3 regions of the Fretibacterium fastidiosum genome follow, and region 3 is predicted to be linked to each of the others. Evidence: riboswitches for the same ligand, from Rfam matches in the RefSeq annotation. Region 3 holds a riboswitch; each other region holds the start of a gene.
The links. Region 3 has a riboswitch for cobalamin ahead of ACK28C_RS04040 (methylmalonyl-CoA mutase family protein). Riboswitches for the same ligand answer to the same signal wherever they lie in the genome.
Positions count from the first base shown of each region.

Region 1: linked by a shared signal. The riboswitch ahead of ACK28C_RS04835 (ABC transporter substrate-binding protein) and the one ahead of ACK28C_RS04040 (methylmalonyl-CoA mutase family protein) in region 3 are both predicted to bind cobalamin.
Region 2: linked by a shared signal. The riboswitch ahead of ACK28C_RS05525 (sirohydrochlorin cobaltochelatase) and the one ahead of ACK28C_RS04040 (methylmalonyl-CoA mutase family protein) in region 3 are both predicted to bind cobalamin.

Region 1 is NZ_OZ209244.1:1,092,005-1,101,695, reverse strand. It holds gene smpB (SsrA-binding protein SmpB) at 1-472, opposite strand, end outside; gene mcrC (5-methylcytosine-specific restriction endonuclease system specificity protein McrC) at 595-1,650, opposite strand; gene ACK28C_RS04840 (AAA family ATPase) at 1,647-3,647, opposite strand; cobalamin riboswitch at 3,884-4,132, shown strand; gene ACK28C_RS04835 (ABC transporter substrate-binding protein) at 4,303-5,856, shown strand; gene ACK28C_RS04830 (ABC transporter permease) at 5,897-6,886, shown strand; gene ACK28C_RS04825 (ABC transporter permease) at 6,879-7,733, shown strand; gene ACK28C_RS04820 (ABC transporter ATP-binding protein) at 7,746-8,615, shown strand; gene ACK28C_RS04815 (ABC transporter ATP-binding protein) at 8,608-9,237, shown strand; gene ACK28C_RS04810 (ABC transporter substrate-binding protein) at 9,315-9,691, shown strand, end outside.
Region 2 is NZ_OZ209244.1:1,291,134-1,300,824, forward strand. It holds gene ACK28C_RS05515 (hypothetical protein) at 355-675, shown strand; gene ACK28C_RS05520 (Rpn family recombination-promoting nuclease/putative transposase) at 727-1,623, shown strand; cobalamin riboswitch at 1,707-1,886, shown strand; gene ACK28C_RS05525 (sirohydrochlorin cobaltochelatase) at 2,056-2,946, shown strand; gene ACK28C_RS05530 (FecCD family ABC transporter permease) at 2,965-3,969, shown strand; gene ACK28C_RS05535 (ABC transporter ATP-binding protein) at 3,966-4,742, shown strand; gene ACK28C_RS05540 (ABC transporter substrate-binding protein) at 4,772-5,614, shown strand; gene ACK28C_RS05545 (precorrin-2 C(20)-methyltransferase) at 5,611-6,318, shown strand; gene ACK28C_RS05550 (hypothetical protein) at 6,315-7,223, shown strand; gene ACK28C_RS05555 (precorrin-8X methylmutase) at 7,305-7,919, shown strand; gene cbiD (cobalt-precorrin-5B (C(1))-methyltransferase CbiD) at 7,916-9,001, shown strand; gene cbiE (precorrin-6y C5,15-methyltransferase (decarboxylating) subunit CbiE) at 9,030-9,691, shown strand, end outside.
Region 3 is NZ_OZ209244.1:895,965-905,655, forward strand. It holds gene ACK28C_RS04040 (methylmalonyl-CoA mutase family protein) at 1-1,717, opposite strand, end outside; cobalamin riboswitch at 1,875-2,038, opposite strand; gene trpB (tryptophan synthase subunit beta) at 2,229-3,428, opposite strand; gene ACK28C_RS04050 (methyl-accepting chemotaxis protein) at 3,960-6,002, shown strand; gene ACK28C_RS04055 (tetratricopeptide repeat protein) at 6,138-7,832, shown strand; gene lpxK (tetraacyldisaccharide 4'-kinase) at 7,829-9,691, opposite strand, start outside.

The DNA of each region.
Region 1 (9,691 bases), 200 kb from region 3:
AGTCGTACCGTCCGTTGTGCCTCACGGCACGCGCCATATCTCGCTTCGCGTCCCGATCCGCAATGGCGTCCCGCTTGTCGTGTGCCGTCCTGCCTCGCGCCAGGGCCAGTTCCACCTTGGCTCGCCGCCCCTCCTTAATATAGACGGAGAGAGGGACCAGCGTCAAGCCCTTCTCGCGGACCCTGCCCTTCAACCGCAGCAGTTCATGACGGTGAAGGAGCAGCTTGCGCCGCCGCTCCGGCTCATGATTGTAATACGTCCCCTTCTCGTAGGGAGAGATGTGCATCCCCACCAGCCAGAGCTCCCCTTCATCCAGAGAGGCGTAGGAATCCTTGAGGTTCAGGTTTCCGGCACGCACGCTCTTGATCTCCGTTCCCGTCAGGACGATCCCGCACTCGAAAGCGTCAACGATAAAATAATCATGCCTTGCCTTACGGTTCTGGGCCACCGTCTTATTCGCCTTCTCCGGCATCTCATCCTCCTCCCCAATTTCATTTAGCTTTTTATTTTATCACACAATCTTGCATTGACAAGAGGCTTTTCTTCGTGGCCACGCCGCCCGCCACCGCTATGCGCAATCGCCTCCTGGAATTATTACTTCCTAAAATGCTCCTCCATTATAGCATTCAGCTGAGCTGCAATCTGTGAAAACTTTTGGTTCAAATCCAATGTTTTTACGCTTATTCGGTTCCCACTCATCTGATAAACGTTGTTCGGCTGGATGGCCTCATCGGTAGCTGCATACAGCAGCATACCGGAAACCTTATGCGGTTGGGCTCCGAAATTCGTGTCCGTGTTTTTTACGTAAGTGAAAATCTGATACAGATTGTTGGAATGAAGCGTGTGAACGTCATACTGCGTCTGCGTTGTGCGCCTATAATACTTGGCATCAATAATAAGGACTTCGCTGCCCCTGATCAGCATGATATCGCTCTGCATAATCGGCAGCATTGTTCCGTTGCCATCATCAAGCGCCCACGGAATTTGCGAGGCCGTTACCGTCACCTGCGGGCATTCCCTGACATAATATTCGAGGATAAACTTCTCGTAGAGACGATTCATACGCTGTTCATCAACAAAGGCTGCCAGCTTATACTCGCCGGAATCCGTGGTCAGCAGCATTCCATCAATAATGAGCTGGCACAGGCCGATGAGCATACGGTAGGTATTGTTGTTCCTCTGAAAACGGATAGCTGACCACCTAATCGTGGTGGGATCAATCGTACTTACCTTGGAAAAAAACAGCATCTCTTTTTTCAGATTGCTCTTGTACTCCTGGTCTACCTTCGTATGCCGGAGCAAGAGCATGACGGTCGTTTTCAGTATCTGATTCAAGAGATTGTTTTCTGACAGCTCATCATACTCACAGGTCAGCATGCACTTTCTGGCAAGGCGATTTTGAATGGTTCTCGGCATATCAATTTTGCCACGGACCACAGCCACATCCTCTTTGCGATTTAGATACTCTCGATACAGGCCCTGCTTCAGTTGGCGACCGATACCCTTGGCGAGGACCGCCGCAAAAAGGTTATGTATGTTCTCGAATTCTTCGGTAGCGACATCCTCATAACCACCTTGATTCAGCGCGGTGAAGGCATACGAAAGCATATAGTATATGTTTTTTATGAAGATGCTCCTATCCTTTATCATTGAAACACACCCAGTAAAATATTCTCCCAGTGTCGGAGCTTGTTGACATCGTCAAACCAATATTCACTCAACATCGGCAGAATATCGTAATCGACGATGGAATACAGCCAGTCCCTGGTGCAAACATCTCTGCCACAAAAATAGCTGTGGCCGACGCAGAATCCCTTGCCCAGCGACCTGTCGAGAGAAATCTCCCGATTCAATTCCTTAACCTTAGATACCAGCTCATTCAGTGTTTCGTTATTCAGGCTGTTTTGATACTGGATGAAGCCGTCAGAATCGAAGCCCGGTTCCATTTCAAAGAAGCTGAAGCGGCGACGAAGAGCGTAGTCAATCATGGCCAGGCTGCGGTCTGCTGTATTCATCATGCCGATGATGTACAGATTTTTAGGAACTGAGAAGGGAAGTCCATTATAGGCCAATGTTGCCTTGGTGCCTCTATAGTCTTTCTCAATGAGCAGAAGCAGCTCTCCGAAAATTTTACTCATGTTGCCACGATTGATCTCGTCAATGATAAAGAAGAAATCTTTATCCAATCGGTTCGCGGCCTTCTCACAAAAGCGATAAAAGATACCATACTTGAGCTCAAAACCGTCCTCTACGGGCTTGTAGCCCATCATGAAGTCCTCATAGGAATAGTTTTGATGAAATTGCACGAATTCAATCCTGCTATCATCTTCTTCTCCCATCATAGACCATGCCAGACGTCTGGCAGCAAAGGTCTTTCCCACGCCGGGAGCGCCCTGAAGGATGATATTCTTTTTATTTTGAAGAACGGATACAAGGTTTTCATAACGTTTTTCCGTCATGTAAACTTCATCAAGGAAATCACTCTTTGTGTATGCGTTAATGGGAGCCACCACTGTAACCGGATATTTTTCGCCCGATGCGGCAGTAACATACAGTTTAACGTTGCTCAAATCAGCCTTATCGAGTGCCGCAGAAAGCTCATCCCTCAATTTCCAAACGAAGCTGCCTTCTTCATTTTTATCAGCGTTACGGCCCACGTAAAGAACCGTCCACCACCGTGTGGAGCCATTGTCTCTGGTGTTTGGTGAAATGCCGGTGGCTTCACAAATGCGCTTTGCCAGTCCGAATGAACCGGCGTTGTAGAAATTTTTTGTCTCACCGTATTTCATGGCAAGCTGTGTGCAGGATGCCATGCCGCCGTAGTCTTTTATGCGCTTCATGATTTCCAGTGCACTGGTGGTAAAGACGGTTTCGTCCTCGAGGAGTTTGCTCCAGTCATCGACAGTAAGGCCGGAATCATAATCGGAACCATACCATTTAACAGGCTTTGCAGCAGCGGCATCCTTTTGCGAATAATATCTGCTGATGTAAAATCCAACGTCAATGGTCAGAGTTTTCAACTCAGGATCGGAATAGCACGTCTCGGTCAATTGCGATTCGAAGAGGTTCACCAGCTCGGTATCTTCTTTTAAAGCCAGGCTGATCTCATCGTAAAGTCGTAGGAAGTTTCGGATATTATCGGCATAAGCGCCTTTTTTGAAACGGTAATTCGAGTTAAGTTCGTTGGCAACTGCTTTTGCTTCACTGAACTTGTAGATGTAGTATTTGTCCGGATAACGGAGCCACAAGTAGGTGCTGATGGAATTTTCATACTGATAATGCTGTGCGTCCTCGCTCCCGTACTCCTTCAAGAGGATGGACGAGTGCGCACTAAAAGCATCCATCCGTTCAAACACATCCTTGCTCTCATCGAACAGAGCAATGAACATGGAACGAACCTCTTCATGAGCGGACCTGGCGAAATCGACGATCATGCCCTTCGGGAAGTAATTTGCGGAAGTCAGTAAATTGAGGGTTTTGTCCAAAGACCGACTCAGCATCTCCGGAAAATCAACTGCGTTCACATCCCAATTATCCTGAAACCATTTCACGGCTTCCCATTTGTATTTCTCATTTTCCCACTGTTTTGAAACGAAGTTCCGTTTGTACTCAACCAGTATATCCTTCAGTCGAAATGGATCAAACATGGCAAACACCTCTCAAATGCTTGTCGTGCTATAGCGAAAACCAGGTGCTTTTATTATAGCGCTCCATCATCAAGGCAGGAAATTGAACCTCAACGCCGCCCGCCACTGCTTCAGGCCAGACGCCATCCCCCAAAACGGGGTGACAGGACCGTTGAGCGACAGCAGACGATCGGCGGCCTTGTTGCTTTTTTGAGGGCGTTCCATTAGAATGACGTCTTGTACAAACAGGCTGTTTGTATATGGAAATGCGTCATCGTCCTCCCTGTCCGACGCGCGATACGGTGGGGACGGTGTAGATGGAATGGGGTGAGAGTCCCCGCGCGGCCGGCACTGTAAGCGTGAACCCATGCTGAAGCGTCTCTTCGGGACGCCATGACGAACGTCAGTCACTGCGGCATCAGGCCGTGGGAAGGCAGGCATCGGGCGCTGGGGGCTCTCCCCCTGAATCGCAAGTCAGGAGACTTACGCATTTTCTCTGGAGGACGTTGGCCCCCTGCCCAGGGCGGACGTCTTGGCGCGTGAAAACGGACGCGCCGACCTTCTCGCTTGCAGAAGCGCAGAGGGCCGGCGCGTTTTTATCTCTGCGACGCGCAAAAGGTGCGGGCTTGCCGCCCGCAGGAGTTTTGCACTATTTTTGGAATTTTAGGAGGCAAACATGAAGAAAACGGTTTTTGCGGCGCTTTCCCTCGCGATGGCGCTCCTCTGCGGCACGGCCCTGGCGAAGGATGAGATCGTCCTGTCGGGCGGCGATAACGCCATGGCGGGAAAGATCGACCCCGTCCGCGGGTATGGTGTCTGGGGACCCGACATCTTTCACTGCCACCTGCTGAAACCCGGCAAGGACAACCTGCTGGAAAAGGACCTGGCAACGGATGAGAAGGTCAGCGAAGACGGGCTGAGGTACACGTATGAAATTCGCGAGGACGCGAAGTTCGCCGACGGCCACCCCCTGACAGCGGAGGACATCGTCTTCACGTTTGAGAGCACGAAGGCCGCCGCATCGGTCGCAGACCTCTCGATGTTGGAGAGCGTTCGGGCGCTCGACGACCGAACGGTGGAGTTCACGCTCTCCCGTCCATGGTCGTTCTTTCCGCACCTCCTGAGTTACGTCGGCATCGTTCCGAAGCACGCTTATAAGGAGGGCTACGGTGACATGCCGCTGGGCTCAGGCGCCTGGCGTATCGTGGACTTCCAGATCGGACAGCAGATGATTTTGGAGCCCAATCCGCACTATTACGGCAGGAAGTCCCCCTTCAAACGGGTGACGATCCTCAAGGTCGACGACGACGCCACGCTCGCTGCAGCGAAGTCGGGACAGTTGGACTTCGTCTTCATTCCGGCGGAGTTCGCGGCCACAAAACAGGAGGTGCCGGGCATGAAGCTCCTGACGCTCGACACCTTCACCTCGCTGGCGATCAACCTGCCCGTCATCCCCGAAGGGGTTGCCTCAGGAGATGAGAAGGTGGGTAACAACGTGACCTGTGACCCGGCCATCCGCCGCGCGCTGAACGTCGGCATCAGCCGTCAGCTTCTGGTCGATCAGGCGTTGAGCGGAATGGGGAAGCCCTCCTTCACCATCGGCGGAGGCTGGCTGCCCTGGGCCTCGAAGCGGACGTTCGAGGACGGACGCCTGGAGGAGGCAAAGAAGATCCTCGAGGACGCCGGCTGGGTGGATTCGGACGGCGACGGCATCCGGGAGAAGGACGGCCTGAAGGCGGAGTTCACGATCAAGGGCCGCAGCAACGACATGCCTCGTTACAACGTGGTCGTGGCGGTCGCGGAGAGCGCCAAAGCGCTTGGAATCCATATTATCCCTCAATCCGCACCCTGGGTTGAAGCGCGCCACGCCCGCGCTACGCCGACGTGCTGGGCGTTCGGCTACCCCAGCCCTTCGGACTTCTATCTGTTTTACCATTCTTCGCAGATCAACAAAGGCGTGATCGGCAATCCGCCCTCGTACTCCAACCCGGAGGTCGACGCCCTGATCGACAGGGCGCTGCGCGCCACAAGCCAGGAGGAGAGCGACAGGCTGTGGCAGCAGGCTGAAGAGCTGGCGGACGCAGACGTGCCGTTCCTGTACGTTGCCTGTCCCCAGGACAACTACCTCGTCCGCGACGGACTGACGATACCGCCGCTAGGAAGGGTCAAATCCAGAAACCAGGGCGGAGCGGGGCTGGAGAACCTGAACGAGTGGAGCTGGAGCGAATGAGACAGCGGGGGATCGCTCCCCGGGGGAAGGAGAGGGGTTAGTGAGTAAGGGATTCGCACGGTACGTCGCGGGGTCTCTCGGGCGGTTGCTGCTCCTGCTCGTTTCCTGTTCCGCGCTCAGCTTTTTTCTGGTCACGGCGTCACCCTTGAAAGCGATTGATGCCTTCCTCGGTGAGGTCAACGTCTCAGAGGAACAGCGGGCCCACATCGAGGAGCAGTGGGACCTGAACCGGCCGCCCCTGGAACGCTACTTCAAGTGGGCAGCAGCGGCCCTGCGGGGCGACCTCGGACAGTCCATCATGCACCACAAGCCGGTGTCGCAAGTGCTGGCGGAGCGTTTCAAGGCCTCGCTGCTTCTGATGGGCACGGCCTGGGCGCTGTCCGGCGTCCTTGGCCTGATTTTAGGAATCGCCGCCGGCGCCTGGCGGGGCGGTTGGCCGGACAGGGTGATCAAGACCTTCAGCCTGCTTCTGGCCTCCACTCCGACGTTTTGGCTCGGACTTCTGCTCCTGATCGTGTTTGCCGTACAGCTACAGTGGTTCCCCCTGGGGCTCTCCATCCCCATCGGCCGCGTGGCCGCGGAGACGACGTGGGCCGAGCGGCTGCACCACCTCATCCTTCCTGCGTTGACGCTGTCCATCACCGGCGTGGCGAACATCGCGCTGCACACCCGACAGAAGCTGATCGACGTGCTGGAGAGCGAATACGTCCTCTTCGCCCGTGCCCGCGGCGAGTCGCTGGGGCAGATCATCCGGCGCCATGGCCTGCGCAACATCGCCCTGCCGGCGATCACGCTGCAGTTCGCCTCGGTGAACGAGATATTCGGCGGCTCCGTGTTGGCGGAGAAGGTGTTCTCCTACCCCGGCCTGGGCAGCACCGCCGTCGAGGCCGGCCTCCACGCGGACGCACCGCTCCTGATGGGCATCGCCCTCTTCAGCGTGCTCTTCGTCTTCGCGGGGAACCTGGCCGCGAACGTCCTCTACGGGTTGATCGACCCGCACATTCGGGAGGGAGAGAAAGCCCATGGCTGAAGCGCTCGTCAAGGCAGCGCGCGGCCCGTGGCTGAATCACCGCCGCAGGACGCTCTGTGCGATTGGGCTGGGGGCTATCCTCCTCGCGGGGATCTTCGTCTGGGGATCGCTCCTTGGCCCCGGCGACTATGGCCCCAACTACTCGGCTCGGTACATCGCCCCCTGCGCCGCTCATCCCTTCGGGACCGACAGCCTGGGGCGCGACATGTTCTTTCGCGTCGTTGCGGGCCTGTCGCTCAGCATCCGCATCGGTCTGACGGCTGCGGTCATCAGCTCGGTCATCGCGCTGATCCTGGGGAGCCTGTCCGCCATCTTCGGCGGGCGGACGGACTCCGCCGTCAGCTACTGCGTTGACCTGTGCATGGGCGTGCCACACCTGATCCTGCTCATCCTCATCTCCATCGCCGCCGGAGGAGGCGCCGCAGGCGTCATCACAGGGGTCGCCGTCACGCACTGGCCGAACCTGACGCGCCTCATCCGCGCGGAAATCCTCCAGATCCGCTCCGCGCAGTACGTGCAGGTCGCGCGGAAGATGGGAAAGGGCCCGCTCCACATCGCCCTGCGGCACATCGTCCCTCACGTGTTTCCACAGTACGCCGTCGGCCTGATCCTGCTGTTTCCGCACGCGATCCTTCATGAGGCCGGCATCACGTTTCTGGGCTACGGTCTGCCGCTCGACACGCCGGCCATGGGCGTCATCCTCGCCGAGTCCATGCGACACCTGGCGGCCGGCATGTGGTGGCTGGCGTTCTTCCCCGGCCTGGCGCTGCTCCTCGTCGTACAGCTTTTCGACGTCGTGGGCGACAGCCTGCGGGTGTTCGTCGACCCGCACGCTGCGAGGGAGTAGGGGGGACTGGAGATGGGCGAATTGAAAGACAGCCTCCTGAGAGTGTGCCACCTGTCCGTGAGCTTCGAGAGCTACGACACGCGCCTTGAGAGGGTGGACTACTGCGCCATCACCGACCTGAGCGTGTCGTTGGAGCGCGGAGAGATCCTGGCCGTCGTTGGATCGAGCGGCTCCGGCAAGAGCCTGCTGGCTCACGCGGTGCTGGGGATCCTGCCCGACAACGCGCGCGTTGGAGGCGAGATGTTCTACTGCGGCGCGGTCATGACGGACGGGATGAAGTCCCGCCTGCGCGGACGTGAGATCGCGTTCATTCCGCAGTCCGTGGCCTACCTCGATCCGCTGATGCGCGTGGGAGACCAGGTGTGCGGCACGGCGGGGGAAAGCGCTCGGGAGAGGCAACGGGCGGCCTTTCGTCACTTCAACCTGAAGCGCGAGACGGCGGATTCCTATCCCTTTCAGCTTTCGGGCGGAATGGCCCGGCGCGTCCTCCTGTCCACGGCGTTCGTCGCCGACCCGGAGCTTCTGATTGCGGACGAGCCGACACCTGGACTGGACCTGGAGCTGGCCATCGAGGCGCTGAAGGACTTTCGCGTCATGGCGGACCAGGGGAAGGGCATCCTCCTCATCACGCACGACATCGATTTGGCGCTTGGCGTGGCGGATAAGGTCGCGATTTTCCACGAGGGCCGCGTCGTGGAAACCGCCGCGGCGGCGGCCTTCAGCGGGGACGGCGCCGGCTTGAAGCACCCTTACAGCCGCGCCCTGTTTCGGGCTCTACCCCAGAACGGGTTCTCCCTGGAGCGCTGCCCCGCGTGCGGGGCAAGCGAAGCGACGTGGGACGTGGACGGAGAAACGATGAGGTGCAGGTGCAGCGATGCTTGAGGTAAACAACGTCGGCTTTCATTACGGCGGCGGACCATGGGTCCTGAAGGACGTGAGCCTTAAGGTCGCCGATGGGGAGCGCATCGCCATCCTTGGCCCCAGCGGCTACGGCAAGAGCACGTTGGCAAAGCTCATGGCCGGGTACGAACGCCCCGCGGAAGGCGCGGTGCTGTGGAACGGCGCCCCGCTGCCCGGCCGCGGCTACTGCCCCGTTCAGCTGATCTACCAGCACCCGGAGCGGGCGCTCAACCCGCGTTGGAAGATGCGGCAGTCCCTGTTCGAGGCCGGAGCGCTGGACGAAGACGTCCTGCGCGAGGTGGGCATTCGCCCCCTGTGGTACGATCGCTGGCCCATCGAGCTCTCGGGCGGCGAGCTGCAGCGCTTCTGCGTGGCGCGCGTCATGCGGAGCGAAACGCGCGTCCTGATCGCCGACGAGATGACGACGATGCTGGATGCCTTGAGCCAGGCGCACATTTGGAACTTCGTGCTGAACTATGCGGACCGGAACGGCATGGCCGTGGTGGCGATAACGCACAACCGCGCCCTGGCGGAGCGCGTCGCGGACCGCATCATCCACATTCCGGAGCTGAATCACGTGCAGGTGGACCGCAGCAGCCTGTGACGTTGAAACAAACCCACGGTGCGCGAGGCGCAGAACGGATCAGGGAGGTATATTTTATTTTTAAGGAGGGCAACAGGTTGAGGTTTTTCAAGAGAAGCTTTTTGGCGTTTTTGTGCTGTGTGCTGTGCGCACAAGGCGCGCTGGGCGCCGAATTCGTCAAGTTTGTGGACGACAGCGGGCAGGAGGTGACGGTGCCGCGCTCGCCGGAACGTGTTCTCATCACGTCCATCATGCCTTTGACGAGCGTATACTGCCTCTATCGCGGCGGCATTACAGGATTGATCGGCATCTCAGACGGCACGAAGGTGGCGGCACGGTACTCCTACCTTGCAAAGATGTTTCCGAAAATCCTCGATATTCCTTCCGACTTCATGAAGGGCGGCGAGGTGAACGTCGAGGAAGTCCTGAAGTTGAAGCCGGACGTCGTGTTCTACAACGCCTCGCGTCCGGAGGA
Region 2 (9,691 bases), 400 kb from region 3:
CGTGGCGGCGCTGGCGGCGGCCTTCGCTCTGAGCCTTGCCGGGACCGCGTTGGCGAAGATTGATACGTGGAAGGGCGTTGGAGGCGACACAAAGTGGAGTACCCCTGACAACTGGCTTCCTTAAGATGGTCCGCCATCGGTCGGCGACAAGGCGTTTATCGAGGGTGCTTTGGTGACCGTTGATGTTGATGCGGGGGTAAATATTGTGTCGCGCCGCGGTTCTGCGTGGTTGACGATTGGGGCGGGGACCGCTTGACCCTCAGAGGGCCAGCGCTGGGATTCAAGCCTCAGGCCGCGTGGGGATGATCGTCGATTTGGCCTTGAATGGGCTGATTTTTTCAAGCGCACCCGTTATTGACGTTGACACCGACGGAGATGACGCCATCGGGGAACGATCGTCTGGTGAACGTCCGGGTCTCGAACGACGTGGCTGTGAAACCGGATTCGTGGTTCTGGTGGTTCTGTACGGTATGGAATGTCACGGGCACCATCAAACAGTATGGTTTGGTGTCCAGGTCCAACACCGGGAAGGCCACGTCCTTTTACGGAAAGAAGCCTGATGACGGCAAGAAACCTGGCGAGGGCAAGAAGGGCGGCTCGCTTGCACTGGACCTGGAGGGCCGGTGCAGGCGAACGATGCCGCAGCACCGCCTCCGGCGCTGCGTTTTGGGCTGACGGCCCGACTTTGCTATAATGAAGACAACATAGGCGACAGGAGGTCGGGGGATGCCTGAGAAGGACATCACGGAACGGCACCTTGAGTCCTACAATGACGTTTTTGCGGACATCGTGAACGTGCTGCTCTTCAACGGAGAGAGGCGGATTCTCCCCGACGACCTGCGTGATACGCAGGCGCGCACCCAGTACAAGGCGGACGGCAAACTCCGCGAGCAGGAACGGGACGTCTCCAAGCTGTGGGCTCCGGAAGGGATCGTCATCTCGCTGATCGGCTTTGAGAATCAAACCCGGATCGACAGGGACATGCCGCTTCGGGTGCTGGGATACGAGGGGGCGGATTACCGCAACCAGCTGTCTGAAAAAGGCGGCCTCTACCCCGTGGTGACGTTGGTCCTTTACTTTGGCGAAGAGCCCTGGACGGGGCCTCGGTCGCTCTATGAGAGGGTCCGGGTTCCCGATGAAATGAAGCCGTTTGTGAGTGATCACAGGGTGAATCTCTTCGAGATATCCTTTCTGACGGACGAGCAGGTGGAGCGTTTCACGAGCGACTTCAGGATAGTGGCGGACTACTTTGTGCAGATGAGGAGGAAGCGGGATTACGTTCCTTCCCGTCGGGTTGTCGAGCACGTGGACGGAGTGCTGAAGCTGTTGTCTGCACTGACGCGGGACCATCGATTTGAGGATGCGCAGAATCAATTCAGGGAGGGGGAGAGCGTTACCATGCTGAGCGTTTTGGATAAGGTGGAGGCCAGGGGCATACGTCTTGGCAGGACGGAGGGCATTCAGCTTGGAGAGGCGAGAGGCATAAAGCTTGGAGAGGCAAGGGGCATCGCCGCCACGGCGCGGCGGATGCTGGTGCGAGGCGTCCCGCTGGAGCAGGTCGTTGACTTCACCGGGCTATCCCTCGGCGAGGTGGAGGCACTGCGGCGGGGGATGGACAACTGATTGTTGGCCCCCTGCTTTGCCCGCGCTTCACGTTCCTGCGGGATTGGGCCCCGCGGGGATTTGACAGCGGTGGAGCAATGTGCTTAAATAGCCTTAAATAAGGCGTCGCAGGGCCAGGAAGCGGGTGCAAGACCCGCGCGGCCCCGCCACTGTGACCCGGACGAATCCGCAGGCAAGGCCCACTGAAGGGGAAACCCCTTCGGGAAGGGCGCGGACGAGGAGGAGGGGAAGTCAGGATATTGACCCTGCGCGAGGACCGATGGGCATTTGCGTGGGCAACCCTCCGGTGCTGCTGCAGGACGCAGACTGCGAACCGCATACGGCGAAGGAGGCCCGGCGCGATGCCGAGCCTCCTTTTTTCACGCCTTTTCACCAGGCTGTGCTCTACCCTGCGAGGGCAGGGGTATCCTTATCACGATGGAGGTATGTGTCATGAACAAGTTTGTCTGTGTAATGCTGGTCGCTGCGGCGCTGCTTTCTGCTTCCCCGGCATGGTCCGCCCACGGCGACGCGAAGCCCGACAAGATGGGGATCCTGGTGTCGTCCTTCGGCACGTCCATGCCGGAGGCCCGTCCCGCCATCGACAACCTGGTGGAGGCGGCGAAGAAGGCCTTCCCCGACGCGGAGGTCCGCCTCGCCTTCACGTCGAACATCATCCGCCGCAAGATCGCCCGCGAGCGCAACGAGGTCGTGCCGACGCCGGTTCAGGCGCTTGCCGCGATGAACGACGAGGGCTTCACCCACGTGTACGTCATGCCGACGCACATCATCCCCGGCGAGGAGTACGACGAGATGCAGAACGTCGTGGACGCCTTTGCGTCCCTGAAGGGCAAGTACGGCTTCAAGAAGATCGCCCTTGGAGCCCCCTGCCTGAACGGCGTGGAGGACTGCGACAAGATGGCCAAGCTCCTGATGACCCGCTTTGAGAAGCAGCTGAAGGACAAAGGGACGGCCATCGTCCTCATGGGGCACGGCACGCCGGAGCACATCGCCCACGCCATGTACAGCCAGCTGCAGTTCTCCCTCGACAAGGTCGCCTACGGTCGCTTCTTCCTCGGCACCGTGGAGGCCGAGCCCAAGGTGGAGGACGTCATCCGCGCGCTTAAGCGCCACAAGGACATCCGCAAGCTGGTGATCTCCCCGCTGATGATCGTGGCGGGCGACCACGCCAACAACGACCTGGCTGGCGCGGACGACGAGGAGTCCTGGCTGAACGTGCTGAAGAAGGCGGGCTACAAGGACGTCACACCCTACCTGGTTGGACTGGGTCAGGACGAGAACATCGCGAAGAGCTTCGTCGAGCGCATCCGCGAGATGATGTAGCGCGGGCGCGTTTCCTCGATGACTGAGATCGCGGCCTGCCGCAAGGCGCAGAGCCGCAGGGCCTGGGCCGTCGGCGGGGCGCTTCTCCTCGCTCTTGCCTGTGCGGTCGTGTGGCGCGTCACGCTGGGGGAGTGGGATATCCCGCTTCCCCGCGTGCTGTATCTGCTGTCCCCGCGCCTGCCGGAGGCGGAGGCCTCCCTGCCGGAGGCGCTCGTGATCCGCTCCGTGCGGCTGCCCCGCCTGTTTGCGGCGGTGGGGACGGGCGGATTGCTCAGCGTTTCCGGCGCGCTCCTGCAGGGCATCCTCGCGAACCCCCTGGCGGAGCCCTACACGCTGGGCATCGCCGCCGGGGCGGCCTTCGGCGGGGCGCTGGGGCTCCTGTTGGGCACCGCGGCAGTGATCCCCGCGGCCTTCGCGGGGGCCGTGGGGGCCCTGTGCCTCGTGGGGCTCATCGCCTGGCGGGCGGGCGGAGGGCAGTTGGTGCTGGCGGGCATCGTCGCCAACGCGGTGCTGTCCGCGGGAGTGACGTTCGTCAAGGCGGTGGCGGACGACAAGCTGGGCGCGATCGTCCTGTGGATGATGGGGAGCTTTTCGGGGGCCGGAGCCTCCGGCGGCGCGGCCGTGTGGGGCGCGGCGGCCCTGGTGCTGGCGTCGGGGCTCTTCTGTGCCCCCATGCTGGACGCCATGTCCCTGGGCTCCGGCCGGGGCGCGATGCTGGGCGTCAACGAGAGGCGCCTCCGGTGCCTTCTGCTCCTGGCGGCCTCCCTGGGCGCTGCGGCCTCGGTGAGCTTCTTCGGCATCATCGGCTTCGTGGGCCTCGTGGTGCCGCACCTGCTGCGGCTGGCCGTCGGCCCGGCGCACCGGCCGCTGATCCTGCTCTCCTTCCTGGCCGGAGGCTGCCTGCTGGCGGCGGCGGACGGCGTGGCTCAGGCCCTTGGGGAGCTGCCCGTCGGCGTGCTCACCGCGCTGATTGGCGGGCCCTTCTTCTGCTGGCTCCTGATCCGGCGGGGGCGGCGGTCATGAGCGCCGCCTGCTTTCGCCTCGCGGACCTGACCGCCGGCTACGGGGACCGGAGGGTCCTGCGGGGCCTCACCGCGGACCTGCCTTCGGGGCGGTTCACCGCGCTGATCGGCCCCAACGGCAGCGGCAAGAGCACGCTCCTGCGCACGATGGCCGGCCTCCTGCCCTACGGCGGCGGGTTGACGCTCCTGGGGCGCGAGGTGCGGGGCGTCTCCCGGCGGCAGTTCGGGCGGCTGGTGGGCGTCGTGCCGCAGCACTTTCGCCCGCTCTACCCCTTCTCCGTCTGGGAGGTCATCGGGATGGGGCGACTGCCCCACCGCGGGTTCCCCGCCCGACCCCTGAACGCGGAGGACGAGGCGCTCATCGAGGCTGCGGCGGAGCGCGTGGGGGTGCGCTCCCTCCTGTCGCGCGACGTGACGTCGCTGTCGGGCGGCGAAGCGCAGCGGGTGGTCCTGGCCTGCGCGCTGGTCCAGGACCCCCCCGTGCTGCTGCTGGACGAACCCACCTCGGCCCTGGACCCCCATCAGGCGGCTCGCGTCCTGGGCCTGCTGCGCGAGCTGGCGCGGGAGGGGCGGACGGTGGCCGCCGCGGTACACGACGTCAATGCAGCGCTTCCCTTCATCGACGACTACCTGGCCCTGAAGGAAGGGCGGTTCTGCTCTCAGGGGCCCGTCGAGGCCCTGGACGGGCGCGTCCTGGAGTCCCTCTACGGCGCGCCGTTTCTATCTTACCGATCAGAAAGGGGGGACGTGATGTGGCGCGCTCTCTGCGAGTGATGACACGGTCCCTGCTGTTCTTTTTCCTGATGTTAACCCTTGTTCTTTCCCCCGGCCTCGCTGCGCCTGCGCTGGCCCTTCGCGTCGTTTCGCTCTATCCGGGGCACTCGGACAACGCGGTGGCCCTCGGCGGGGCGGAGTCGCTGGTGGGGTTGTCGGAGAACGACGACGCGGACCTTCTCCCGAACCTCCCGCGCTTCTCCAAGCAGACGGGGGCTGAGGCCATCCTGGCGCTCTCGCCGGACGTCGTCCTGATGCGGGGCCTGACGCAGCGCGCGAACCCCGGCCTCGCGGACGTGCTGCAGCGGGCGGGCGTCCGGGTGGAGTCCATCGACCCACCCTCCTGGGACGGCTTTGCGGACTACCTGCGGACGTTGGCCGGCATCCTCGGCCTGGACCCCGAATCGGGCGTGGAGCGGCTTGAGGCGACCAGGGCGGCGATCCGGCAGGAGGCTGCTGCGAGGCGGGAGGCCGCCGGAGGGAGGGTGCCGCGCGTCTTCCTGGAGGCCACGGCGCGCGAGCTGCACACCTGCGCGCCGGGCTCCTGGGCGGCGCACCTCATCGAGCTGGCCGGGGGCGAGAACGCGGCGCGGGAGGCGGAACCCATTCGCGAGGGCAGCGCACTGGCCCCCTGGGGGCTTGAGCGGGTGCTGAAGCTCCTGGAGGATGGGCTGGACGTCTACCTCGTCCAGCAGGGCGCGATGAACGCCTCGACGCTGGAGGCGGTGCGGGCCCGGCGCTGGGCCGGAGCCCTGGAGCGCACCCGCCTGGCGGCCATGCCGGAAAACCTCCTGAGCCGGCCCTCCCTCCTGGGGCTGGAGCGGGGCGGACGGCTCCTGATGGACGTCCTCTACGGGGAAGCGGCCCGATGAAGCTCATCGTCGTCGGCGTCGGCCCCGGAGGCGTGGACCACGTGACGGTGGGGGCGCTGGGGGCCGTTCAGGAAGCGGACCTGGTGCTGGTGCCCCGCTCAGGGGCCGGAAGGCCCGGCGTGGCGGAAGGGGCGCTGGCGGAGCGGCTGGGGGGCGCCTTTGACCCCGTGCCGATCGTCTTTCCCATGGTCTACGACGCGGCGCGGCGCGACGCGGAGCTGCGGGCCCAGCTGGAGGGGCTTCGGCCCCGTTGGCAGGGCGCCCGAACCGTTGCCCTGCCCGTGATCGGGGACTCCGCGCTCTACGCCACGGGGGCCTACCTGTACGGCGTCTGGCGGGAACTCGTGCCGGACCTGGAGTTGCAGCTGGTCCCCGGCGTCTCGGCTCACTCGCTGGCCGCGTCCTGCGCTCGGCGCTTCCTGGCGCTGGGCGAGGAGGTCCTCTGCGTCGTCCCTGGCACGGCGGAGCCCTCCAGGATCGAGGCGGCGCTCAGGGCTGCGGACGCCGCGGCGCTCTACAAGCCGAGCGCCCTGGGGGAGGAGCTGGCCGGCCTGGTGGCGCGGTCCGGCCCGTGGCGCGAGACGATCCGGGTGGATCGGGCGGGGTTGCCGGAGGAGTGCGTCCTCTGCGGCGCCGAGGCCGTCGCCCCGGCGAAGGAGTACCTGTCGGTGCTGCTGCTCTGGAGGCTCCGGGCGGCGGAATGAACCTGGCGGGGCTCCTCGAGGGCGAGGTGTGGCTGACGGCGGACATCCTGCTGGGGCTCGCCATCGGCGGAGCCGTGCTGCGCTGGGGGCTGGCGGACCGGCTGATGGCGCGCCTCACGCCCTGGCTGCGGCGGCACGGGATCGGGCCGCTGGTGGGCCTGTCCCTCACCGTCAGCCTCGGCTCGTCCAGGGCGGGCGCGGCCATCCTGGCCTCCGCACTGGACGAGGGGCGGCTGGACCGAAGGGCGGCGCTTTGGGGCACGCTCGCCCTGGCATTCCCCGCCTACCTGCGGCGCTGGCCGGCGACGTTCGCGCTCTGCGCCTCCATGGCGGGGGGCGCGGGCGCCGTCTTTGCGGTCGTGCTCCTCCTGCGGAGCGCGGCCCGTTTTGCGCTGGCCCTGGTCCTCCTGCGCCGGGGCGGGGGCTGCGAGGCGGGGCCGGACGAGGAGACGGCGGGGGGGGGGGCGGCGCGGCGCGAGGGCCTGTTGAAGGGCCTTCACGCCAAGCTCCTGCGGACGCTGCCCCTGGCCTGGGCGCTCTTCGCCGCGGCCTACGCGCTGGTCCCCTGGCTGGAGGGCGCGTTCCAGCGCTGGTTCATGGGGGGGACGTTCCTGCCGCTTGCGGGCTGGGCCGTCGCGGCGGCGTCCATCGCCCACGTCTCCGCGGCGCTGTCGCTGGCGGGGGGTGGCCTGGCGGCGGGGGACCTGAGCCCGGCGCAGGCCGTCTTCGCGCTCCTTCTGGGCAACGGGCTGGGGATCCTCACCCGCGCCGTGCGGCAGAACGCGGGGTACTACTTCGGGCTCTTCCCGCCGGACCTGGCGCGGTCGATGCTGTTCTGGAACGTGGGGACGATGCTGCCGCTCGTGCTGTTGAGCCTTCTCCTGGCCGCTCTGCCGCTCGGATGATCGTCCTGTGGTGCGGGGGCCCATCGGGCGGGGCTGGGGGCCTGCGGGTTATGAGGGATTGGGAGAAGGGGGAACGATGGCATGAGGCCTGAGGAGATCGAACGCGCCAGCATGGAGATCATCGCGCGCGAGATGGGGGAATGGCGCGGAGCGGCGGAGGAGCTGCCCGTGGTGAAGCGCGTCGTCCACGCGACGGCGGACTTCGACTTCGTGAGGACGCTCGCGTTCTCGCGAGGCGCGGTGACCCTGGGGCGCGAGGCCCTGCGGCGCGGCGTCGCGGTGGTGACGGACACGGCCATGGCCGCGGCGGGGGTCAGCAAGCCCTCGGCCGCCCGCTGGGGCGTGGAGGTGGTCTGCCGCATGGCGGACCCGGAGGTGGGGGAGGAGGCCCGGCGCCGGGGCGTCACGCGCGCCGTCGTCTGCATGGAGCGTGCCGTCGAGGCGACGCCCGACGCGGTGTTCGCCATCGGCAACGCGCCGACGGCCCTGATGCGCCTGTGCGAGCTCATCCGTGAGGGCCGCGCGCGCCCGTCGCTGGTGGTGGGCGTTCCGGTGGGCTTCGTGAACGTCGTGGAGTCCAAGGAGGTCCTGGCCGCGACGGACGTGCCGCAGATCGTGGCCATGGGGCGCAAGGGTGGCTCCACCGTGGCTGCGGCCATCCTCAACGCCCTGTTCTACGGCATGGAGGACCGGTGAACGCGACAGGGCTTCGGGAAGGAGTGACGACCGGAACCTGCGCCGCGGCGGCCGCAAAGGCGGCGGCCCTCCTGCTGACGGAGGGCCTGCCGGAGCGGGTGACGGTGACGGGCCCCACGGGGCGCGAGTTCACGCTGGACGTCCACGCCGTGCCGGGCGGGTGCGGCGTGGTGAAGGACGCGGGGGACGACATCGACGCGACGGACGGGCTGACGGTGTGCGCGTCGCTCGAGGTGTCGGAGGCGCCGGGCGAGGTCGTCTTTGCCGCCGGTCCGGGGGTGGGCACGGTGACGCTTCCGGGGATGAAGGTCCCGCCGGGCGAGCCGGCCATCAACCCCGGCCCACGGCGGATGATCGTGGACGCGCTGCGCGAGGTGCTGGGCGACCGCGCCGTGCGCGTCACGATCTCGATCCCCGGCGGCGAGGAGGTGGCGCGGCGCACCTTCAACCCGCGCCTCGGCGTCGTGGGCGGGCTCTCCGTCCTGGGGACGACGGGCGTCGTGCGCCCCATGGACGAGGCGGCGCTTTTGGCGTCGATGACCATGGAGCTCAGCGTCATGCGGTCCCTGGGGGTGCAGCGGCTGGTCATCACGTTCGGCGGCACGGGGGAGAAGGCCCTGCGCCGCGCCTTCGGCATCGAGGGGCGCTGCGTGGTCCAGGCGGGGAACTATCCGGGCTTCGTGCTGGACGAGGCGCACCGCATGGGGTTTGAGCGTGGCCTGCTGGGAGGGCATCCCGGCAAGCTCCTGAAGGTGGCGGCGGGGTCGTTCCGCACGCACAACCGCGACGCGGACGGACGGCTCGAGGCGCTCTGCACGCAGGCGGCGATCGCGGGCGCGCCCGCTGAGACCGTGCGGAGGCTCTACGAGTGCCGCACGACGGAGAACGCCATGGGCCTCCTGGAGGAATTCGGGCTGAAAAGCCTCTGGACGGCGCTGGCGGCCGTCGCGGCCCGCCGCGCGACGGACCGCTCCTTCGGGGAGCTCCCCATCGAGGCGGCGTTCGTGGACAACGAGGGCGCGATTTTGGGGGAGACGCCCGGCGCAGAGGCCTTTCGCGGAATGCGGGGGCCTGCGGTGTGACGCCCGTCCAATTGCTGGAGGCGATGTCATGCAGCATGAACTGATCGTGGTGGGGGTGGGGCCTGGCGCTGCGGACCAGATGACGCCCGCCGCGGCGGAGGCCGTTCGGGGCGCGGGCTGTGCCGTCGCCGCGCCGAGGCACCTGCCCCTCGTCGCGGGACACGCGAACGTCCTGACGCTGGGGCGCTTTTCGGAGACGCTGGACCGCGTCGCGGAGGAACTGGAGCGCGGCACGGTGGCGGTGCTGGTTTCGGGGGACCCTGGGCTCTACAGCCTCCTGCCGCTGCTGAAGCGCCGCTTTCCGACCGCGCCGCTGCGCGTCCTGCCCGGCGTGAGCTCCCTCCAGAGCCTGTGTGCCGCGGCGGGGGAGACGTGGACCGACGCGGCCATCCTGTCGGGGCACGGGCGGCCCCTGACGGCCTCCCGCCTCCTGAACGCCGTGGAGCGGGGTCGTCTGACCGCGCTCTTCTGCGGGGACGAGTGCTCGCCCCGCTGGGCCTGCGAGGCGCTGGCGGGCGCCGTGGGCGGCCTGGAGGAGCGCGTGGAGGTCGTCGTGGGGGAGCGCCTGAGCTACCCGGACCAGCGCGTGACGCGGGGCCGTCCGGCGGAGCTGGCGGGGAGAGACTTCGACCCGCTGTCCCTCGTCCTGCTGCGCAACGCCGAGCCATGGACGCCGCCCTTCGGCCGGCC
Region 3 (9,691 bases):
TCAGCTCCTCGAACTGCTCCGTCCAGCGGTGGGGCCTCACGGGCTCCGCCGCGACGTCGCCCCTCCCGCCTCCCAGCGCGGCCCGGACCTCGCCCAGCGTGGCGCCGGCCTCGGCCGCTGCGGCGACCTTCCCGATCAGGCCGTCGCCCGACAGCCCCTCGAGGGCCTTCTTCACCCCGGCGTCGTCCCGCGCCCCCCGGGCGCCCTTCAGCGCCCGCAGACGCTCCTCCCTTAGCCCCTCCCAGTCCGGCGACCCGAACTCCGGCAGGGGCTCGCTCATGTTGGGGTACATGTTCGTGCCGACGGCGCGGTCGGAGCGCTTCGCCAGGTTCTTCCAGCGGCTCGCGAGGGTCCCGGCCACGTCCTCCTGCAGCACGCCCGCCTTGACGCTCTCCAGGAAGCCGCCCCGGCCCTCGATCTCCTGAAGCCTGGCCCAGACCCTGCGGCTCAGCTCGTCCGTCAGGGCCTCCAGATACCAGGAACCTCCCGCGGGGTCAATGGGCTCCCGCAGGTTGAACTCCTTCTGAAGCATGATCTGGGCGTTGCGGGCCACGCGGCGCGAGAATTCGGAGCCTGGCCGCAGCGCCTCGTCAAAGCAGCCGACGGTCAGCCCCTCCACGCCGCCCACGATCGCTGAAAACGCCTCCGTGGCACCGCGCAGCATGTTGACGTAGGGGTCGTACACCGTGCGGGTGAAGCGGGAGGTGCGGGCGAAAATCTGGGACTTCCGGGCCTCTTCGCCGCCGCCGAAGCTCTCCGCGATCTGAGCCCACGCGATGCGCGCGGCGCGCAGCTTCGCGATCTCCATGAAGAAGTTGGCCCCTTGCGAGAACTCGAAGCGCAGCCGGCGGGCGAATTGCTCCACCGAGATGCCCCGCGCCAGCATGGCGCGCAGCGTCTCGATGGCGGCCGTCATGGCGCAGGCGGCCTCCTGGGTCGCGTCCGCGCCGCCGTCGTGCGGCACGCTGCCGCGGATCAGGACCGTGCGCAGCGGGGAGCCGGCGGCCTCGGCCCAACGGATCGTCTCCGCCATCTCGTCCCAGAGTCGATCCAGGGGCGCGGGCAGCCCCCCCCTCTCCAGCAGGCAGCCCATGGGGTCCGCCCCCACGCAGCCCGCAAGCGTCCTGGGGGCGACGCCCTCCCTTTGGGCCAGCGCGGCCACGAAGCCCAGCAGCGGCGCGGCGGAGGCTCCGGCGTAGATCGCCAGGGGGCGGCCCAGCAGGCCCTTCAGCAGGGCCTCGACGTCGTCCAGCGTGGAGAGGGAGACGCCCGCTCCATCCGTCCCCGGCGCGTCGGCGTCCAGCCCCGCCTCCGTCCGGGGGTCCAGGCGAAAGGCGACGGAGTTGGCCCCCCGCTCCAACTCGTGGGCCAGGCTTCTGTGGGCCTCATGGGGCAACGCCTCATCGCAGAACTGCACGATCTCCCAGGCGCGCTTCAGGTTGCCGGAGGCCTCGTTGCCCCGCAGGGAGTAGGAACCGGGGTAGGTGCGCGCAGCCCTCAGGCCCCCCGTGTCCTCCGCCGTGTACATCGGGTTCAGGGTGATGCCCTCGTAGGTTTTGGTGAACATCTTCTTGTCGAAGGGTGCGCCCTTCAGGGCTGCGGTGGCCGCCTCCTTCCACGCCTCGTAGCTCAGAGGGGTGAACTCGTCGAAGGCGACGTCGGGAAGGTGCGCGGCAGCCGTCTGGCCCCCCGCCCCCGGTTCTTTTGCATTGCTCATACACGATTCCTCCCGTTCTGGCGACGGCGCGGTCCTGCGCCGCCCCAAGGTCTTTGGACAGGGCGAAAGCCCCGTCCGGCAGCTCCGCTGCCCAACGCAATCCGGGTCCCGCCGCACCCTGGCACGGCAGGACGACAAGCCGCCCGCCTCCACGCGGAAGGGGAAGGTCTTTCCCGGCAGGTCTCCTGGCTCTCATTCATCCTTCGCCCGCGCCTTCCCGCCCCACGGCAGTGGCTGACCTGCGGGCTCGTCGTGATTACAGTGGCCGGGCCGCTCCGGTTTCGCACCGGATTCCCTGCAGCCGCAGAAAATTTTCGTTAACTTTGTGTATTATAACGTAGGTTCGTGACTTCGGGACGCCCACAAAGGGCAAATGGCAGGGCAAAGAGGGGCAAAAGCGGAAAAATCGCCCCAGGCTCCACGCCGGAGGGCAGGAGTCCTCGAGAGGACGCGGCAGGGCGAAAGCGCGGAGGCAGGGGGCCCTGCCTCCGCACAAAATCTCTTGAAGATATCAGCTCCTGTACGCCTCGGGGATCGAGTGAAAGTCCTTGTCCCCGCGCCCCGACAGGTTGACCAGGATCGTCTCGCCCTTGTCGAGCGAGGGCAGGAGGCGCAGCGCCCAGGCCAGCGCGTGGCTGCTCTCGAGCGCCGGCAGGATGCCCTCCCGCCGGCAGAGGGTCCGGAACGCGGCGAGGGCCTCCTCGTCGGTCACCCTCTCGTAGCGGGCCCGCCCCACGTCCTTCAGCCAGGCGTGTTCCGGCCCCACGCCGGGGTAGTCGAGCCCTGCGGAGATCGAATAGACGGGGGCGGCCTCTCCGGCTGCGTCCGTCAGGACGTAACTCCTGAACCCCTGAAAGACCTTCGGGGTCCCGAAGGCCAGCGTCGCCGCGTGGTCCCCCAGCCGGTCCGTCCCCCGGCCGGCCGGCTCCACCCCCACCAGCCGGACCTCCGCGTCGTCGAGGAAGGCCGAGAAGAGCCCGATGGCGTTGCTGCCCCCTCCGACGCAGGCGACGGCGTAGTCCGGCAGTCGCCCCTCGCGCTTCAGAAACTGCTCCCGCGCCTCGCGCCCGATGACGCTCTGGAACTCCCGCACGATGGAGGGGTACGGGTGCGGCCCGACGGCCGAGCCCAGGAGGTAAAAGGTGTCCGGCTCCTCCACATAGACGGACAGGGCCCTGTCCACCGCCTCCCTGAGGGTCTGCTGCCCCTCCGTCACCGCCACGACGCGGGTCCCCATGGCCCGCATCCGCTCCACGTTGGGCCTCTGGCGCTCCATGTCCAGGGCTCCCATGTACACCGTGCACTCCATGCCGAAGAGCGCGGCGGCCATGGCCGAGGCCGTGCCGTGCATCCCCGCGCCCGTCTCCGCGATGATGCGCTTCGCCCCCATGCGCCTGGCCAGGAGGATCTGCCCGATGCAGTTGTTGATCTTGTGCGCGCCGCCGTGGTTCAGGTCCTCCCGCTTCAGGAAGAGCCGCCCCCCGCCCAGGTCCTCCGAGACGTTGCGGCACTCCGTCAGCGCCGAGGGACGCCCCACGTAGTCCCTGAGGAGCGTCAGGTACTCCTCCTGAAACGCCGTGTCCGCCATCGCGTCCCGGAAGGCCTCGTCTAATTCGTCCAGGCGCGCCTTCAGCGGTTCGGGGATGAACTGCCCGCCGTACTCCCCAAAGAACCCCGTGACCATCGCTTTCCTCTCGACGTCGTTCGCCATCGTAATCTCCTCCTGAATAAAGCAAAAATGAAGTAAAAGTTTGGGATACAAAAAAGCCCGGGGCCAAAGGGTCGGCCCCGAGCTCTGACGCTCTCGATACAAAACAAAAGGGCCGGAGGGTTGATTCCCTCCGGCCCTTAAAGCGCTTTCTTCTTCAACGCGCGCGGACAGAGGGCAGCTTAAGGCTGCCACCACCACATCCCGTTGTTCCGAACCTGCACTGCGGCCTCTCCGTCTCTGCGCCTCATCGCTCTCGTCCTCCCCTATACCAATAAGGGTAAATTCAGCATTAAATTATCACCACTGCGTTAGGATGTCAAGAGTTTTCGAGCGCATTGTATTGCCGCCCTTCGGGGTTGTGTATATAATAGCGGCGAAGTTGTTTTTTATCCCGGTGAATGGCCTTCCCCGGCGTTTTGACGAGCTGAAAAAGCTTTGTGCGGCAGGAGCGGCCCTCCGGGTTTCGCGCGTTTGCGCGACGGCGCTACGGGATGTTTTTTCGGCTTTTGATGCGGCAAGGGAGACGGAAAGATGACGATTCGGAGCAAGATGTTGGGGACGGTTGCAGCGGTTTTCCTGGTGTTGTTCTTGATGGTCGGGGTCGTTTACCTCTGGGGCGGCTCGACGCTGTCCTCCGTTCTGAGGGGAGCCGGGGTGGAGAGCGTGTCCCAGTCGGCCCAGGTCTTTCGAGGCGTCCTGACCCGATCCTCCGCGGTCCTCTCGGCCTCCGCCGAATCGCTGCGGTACGCTTATCTGAACTTCGGGGCGGTCTCTCAGGACGAGGTGGCCCGCGCCGCCGCCGCCCTTCTGGCCAAGAACAGGCCGAACGGCATCAAGGAGCTGTTCTGGGGCTACGAGTCGGATGGGCGCTTTGCGGACGGAGGCGGCTGGAAAGCCCCCGACGACTTCGACTCCCGGACGCGCCCTTGGTACAAGCTGGCCGTCGCGGCCAGGGACGGGGAGGTCATCTGCTCAGAGCCCTACATCATCGCAGCGACCAACAGCCTTGGGATCACCATGGCGGTCGCCGTCCGGGACGACGCGGGGAAACTCCTTGGAGTCGTCGGCGCGGACCTGGACGTGGATCAGATCAGTTCGCAGACGGCGGCCCTCAAGATATTCGGCCAGGGCTCCGGGGTTTTGATCCGCAAGGACGGCCTGATCGTCGCCTCCCCCCAGAAGGAGCAGGTCATGAAGGCCAACCTCCTGACGGACCCGGCCTTTCCGGAAAGCGTCCGCCAGACGGTCCGACGGATGACGGCGGGCGAGAGCGGGGCCACCGAGTACACCCACGAGGGCGAGAGGCGCCTGATGTTCTACGCCCCGGTGGGGTACGACCTCTACCTCGGCGCGTTCTTCCCCTATTCCGTGATCTCCGGCATCCTCAAGACGCTGCTCCTGATCCTGCTGGGCGTCGCGATCACGCCGCTGATCATCGTCGGAGTCTCCTTCTTCTGCATCGTTCGGGGCATGACGCGCTCCGTGCGCCGGATGACCGACCTCATGGAGGAGCTGGAGGCGGGCGACCTCTCGACCCGCTTCGACGATTCGGGCAAGGACGAGTTCGCCAGGATCTCCGGGATGCTGAACCGGACGGCAGGGTCCATCGGGGAGGTCGTCTCCCGCATCCGGACCGGCGTGGCGGAGAACTCCCGCCAGTCCGAGGAGCTCTCGAAGATATCGGGGGACCTGCTGGCCTCGATGGACACCGTCGGGGGGCTGATGGGCAAGTCGGACGCCCTCCTCGGCGAGAGCTCCTCGGCCCTCCAGTCGATCAACGCGGCGATCGGCGAGGTGGCGTCCGGGGCCCAGTCGAGCGCCCAGGCGGCCACGGAGGGCGCCACCCAGTCCGCCACCGTCAGCACCGGGACGACGGAGGGAGTCCACAGCGTGGGCCGGATCGTCGAGGGCATGAAGCTGGCGGAGGAGAAGTCCGAGGAGACGATGGAGCAGATCGGCCACCTGGCGCAGTCGGTGGAGGCCATCTCCGGCTTCGTGAGCTCCATCACGTCGATCGCGGACCAGACGAACCTCCTGGCCCTCAACGCCGCGATCGAAGCGGCACGGGCGGGCGAGGCGGGGCGCGGCTTCGCCGTCGTGGCGGAGGAGGTCCGCAAGCTGGCCGAGGAGTCCGGGAACGCCGCCAACGAGGTCAGCAAACTGATCCAGGACCTTCAGGAGCGTTCAGGCGGATCGCTCTCCGCGACGAAGGAGATGGCCCAGAACCTCTCCGAGCTCCTCGGCAGCGCCGAGGCGGTCGACAAGGAGCTGCAGGGGGTTCTGAACGCCACGAACCACTTGAACGACTCGATCCAGAACGTCGCGGCGGTCTCCGAGGAACAGGCTGCGTCCGCGGAGGAGATGACCGCCTCCGTCCAGGGCGTGACGAACTCCATCGGGGAGATCGTGGGCGTCCAGAAGGAGATCGGTCAGGCGGCCTCCGGGACGGCGGACGCCGCAAAGAGCATCGAACAGGCCTCCCGCAGCATGGCGGAGACGGCAGAGCAGCTGAGCGAGCTCATCGGCCGCTTCAAGACGGAGCCGGTCGGCAGGGGCCTCGCCCTGAGGCGCTGAGGCGGGGGAAATTTCCCGCAGCACAGGGGCTCCGAAAAGATGCTGGGAACTCAAGACGCTCACTCGAAGAAGCGGAGAGAGGGCGATCCCCCCTTTCGGGGGTTCCGCGGTCCCGCTGTGCGGGAGGCGAAAGCCATGAACACCCCACGGCAGCCGCACGACGCGCAGAGGACGGCCCTCGCCCTCCTCTGCGCGCTCTACATCGCCCTCTTTTGCTGGCTCGGCCTCTACGCCCGCCCCTCCGCCGACGACTACAACTTCGCTAACGCCTTTCTGGAGCAGGGCTTCTTCAACATGCAGAGGCAGTTTTACCTCCAGTGGACCGGGAGGGCCTTCAACACGTTTTTGCTCGCCCTGGCCGCCCCCTGGAGCACGGGACCCCTCTACGGCCTCCTGCCCCTCACGACGGTGCTGCTGTCCCTGGGGTCCCTCTACTTCTGCGCACACAGCCTCGTGCCGGGGCTCTCCGCCAGGGATAAGACGGCCTGTTCTCTTTTGCTGTGCGCCGCGTCCCTATCCGCCCTGCCCGCCTTGAACGAGACCCTTTACTGGCTGAGCGGGATGCCCTACACCTGGGCGACCGCCCTCTCGCTCCTTGCGCTGGCCCTGGCGGGCCGGGCATTCCGGGAGAACGGCATGGGGGTAAACTCCTGGAGCTGCACATTCCTGTTGCTCCTGAACGGGACCCTCCTCGAGCCCGTCAGCGTGATGCAGGTCGTCCTGGCCTTTCTTGCGGCGCTTTACTTTCTGTCCATCGGTGCAGCGGCGAAGGCAAAGCGGGCCGCCGTCTTCCTGCTCGCCGCCCTGCTGGCTTTCCTCGTGATGCTCCTGGCGCCGGGGACGACGATCCGCATGGGAGGCACGGCGACGGTCGCTTTTTTCCCAAGGCTGATCAGAACTCTGGGCGTCGCCGGGCTCTTCGGCCTCATGACGGCCCTCAGGTTCTTCACGGCCCCCATCGTCTGGACCTTCCCGCTCTTCCTGCCCACCATCGCTCAGGCCGTCCCGCCCCTCGACGGCCGCGTGACCTCCCGCCTCAAAGCATGGCACGTCGTCCTGCTCACGGCCCTGATCGCGCCGCTGATGCAGGCCGTCGCCGGATGGGGAACGGGGGTTGGGCTACCCGAACGCGCAGTGAGCCTGACGCTCTGGCTGATGGGGGCCGCGTGGGGGCTTCTGTGGGCCTTCGGCTATCGGCAGGAGGGGACGCTCGAACGGCTGCGCTCCTCCCGCCTCTTCCGTTGGCGTTGGGGACTCCTGGGCCTGTGCCTCCTCCTGAGCTCCAATTTCGTCGCCCTGATCGGGGACCTTGGGGTCGCTTCCGCCTACAGGGCCGAGTTGATGGCCCGCGACGAGCTGGTGCGGAGCCGCAGGGAGACGGAAAGCGGGGACGTCGTCGTCCCGCTTCTGGCGCTCAGGCCGCGGCTCTTGTTCTTCTCGGACCTGAGGCCCTGGTCGTCGGACTGGAAAAATCAATCCTACGCCGCGTGGAACGGGGTTACGGGCGTTGCGGCCCTGCCGCAGGCGATCTGCGAGGACGAGCGGGCGCTGAGGGGCTTCCTGCGGGGGGACCCGATGGCCCTGGAGAGGCTGGCCGAGGACGGAAGCCCTCACCTTCAGTTCCTGACGGGGGAGCTCTACGACACGACCTTCGCCTCGATGGAGGGCGTCGCGAAGGACGACGCCAAAGCGGCGGCGTGGTACCTCGGAGCCGCGGAACGGGGGGACGCTCACGCAAGGCGGCGGCTGGCCCGCCTGTACGCTCTGGGCAAGGGGGTCCCGAAGAGTTACCTCAAGGCGATCCTCTGGCTCCTTCGATCCCAGCTTTAAACGGCCTTAAACGCGAGGCGCCCGTCCGTGGCCGCTGTTGTCGACCCCCCGTTCCCCCGGGACAGGAGCCTCGCGTAGACGCTCTGGCGCAGGTCCCAGCCCAACTCCGAAGCGGCGAAGTTCACCAGGTCCTCAAGCCCTCCCGGCGCGCCCATCCTCTGCCGGCCCGCCGCGCTCATGAGCCGGTAGCGCACGGGGTCCTCCAGCACGCTCAAAGCCCCCTCCGCCAGGGCCTGGGCCGTGGGAGCCGTCAGGAGCTCCGCGTCGCCCAGGAGCTTTTTCTGCACGCGCTTGCCCTTCTCGTCGATGGAGACCACCGGGATTCCCAGCCCCGCACAGAGCTGATTGGCCGTCCCGCCCAGCCCCAGCAGCAGCGCCGCGCCCCGGGCCGCCGCCGACACCGGCGCGTCGGTCAACGCGACGACAAGGCCCTCCCGGCACAGGGCGGGCGTCCCCCCGTCCTCCCGGAGGGTCCAGCCCCCGCAGGAGGCGCCGAGCCTCTCGCGGGAGAGCGTGGGCGCCAGCACCATGCGAAAGGCGCAGCGCCGCAGCCCGGAGAGCCGCACCGCGGCGTCGAGGATCAGGTTGACGTCTCGATAGGCGCGCAGCCGGCTGCCCGGCAGGAGCAGGACGAGGGGGACGTCGTCCGGTCCAGGCGGCAGGGGGGCCGGGCCGACGGCCCCATCCTCCAGCAGGTCCATGACGGGGTTGCCCGCGTAGACGGCATTCGCCCCGGCGCGGGCCAGCTGTTCCGCGCTCTCCGGGTCCCGCGTCCAGGTGCGGAGGGCCAGGCGCCGGATCAGGGCGCGCTCCAGCCGCCAATGCCCGGAGAGCCGCACCGTCTTGGCCGTGGCCACGAACAGCGGCCGGACGCCGCTGCCCCACAGCGCGTGCAGGAGCAGGTAGACGTCCCCCACGCAGACCGGCGTCCGAATGGCTCCCCTGAGCGCCTGCCAGTCCCTCAGCTGGGCCCTGACGTGGCTCAGCAGGCCCGCCCGCATGTCGCTCAACAGGTCCTTCAGGTGGTACTTCACCACGCCCCCCGACGGCGTGACGGAAGGCGCAGAGGCCACGGGGAAGCCCGAGCCGGCGTAGGCGTCCCCGCGCCCCACCAGCGGGAAGGCCAGCACCTCCGCGCCGGGGAAGCGGTCCCTCAGCCGCCGCGCCAGCAGGACGCCGATGGCGTCCTCGCCATACCCGTTGGAGGCCACGGCCAGCCGCGGGCGCAGCGCCCCCGTCAGCGCGTCCAGAAACCGGGACGGCTCGTCCAGCACGGCGGACACGCAGGGGATCAGGAGGGGCAGGGAGGGCCGCCAGCCGTCCGGAAGGTTGTACAGGTCCTTCTCGGTGCAGGCCAGGGCCTCCGCGCCGAGGTCCGCGGCCGTGCGGCACAGGGCGTCCAGCTCGCCCGGCCCGTAACGGTGGTGATCCCGAAAGCGACGTTCGCCCACCGTCAGGAGCCCCGCGTCCGCCAGGGACCGCCCGAAGCTCTCCGGGCTCCCGATGGCGGAGAAGGCCAGCACGCGAAGCCCCGCAGCCGGCGGGGCGCAGCGGGCCGGACGCGCCGCGTCCGGCGCCCAGACCTCCCAGCGATCCACCTCGACGCGGGAGGTGAAGACGCGCTCCAGGGGGACGAAGCGCCCCACCGTCTCCCGCAGCTTCGAGAGCGCCTCCGGCGTCGCCTGGTCCGCCTTGGTGATCACCGCCAGGTGCGCCCTGGAGAGGGCGCCGACGGGCTCCCTCAGGATGCCCGATGGGATCAGCCGGCCGCTGCCGAAGGGGCAGGCGGCGTCGATCAGGACGATGTCCGCGTCCCGCCTCAGGGCGCGATGCTGAAAGGCGTCGTCCGCGATCGCCAG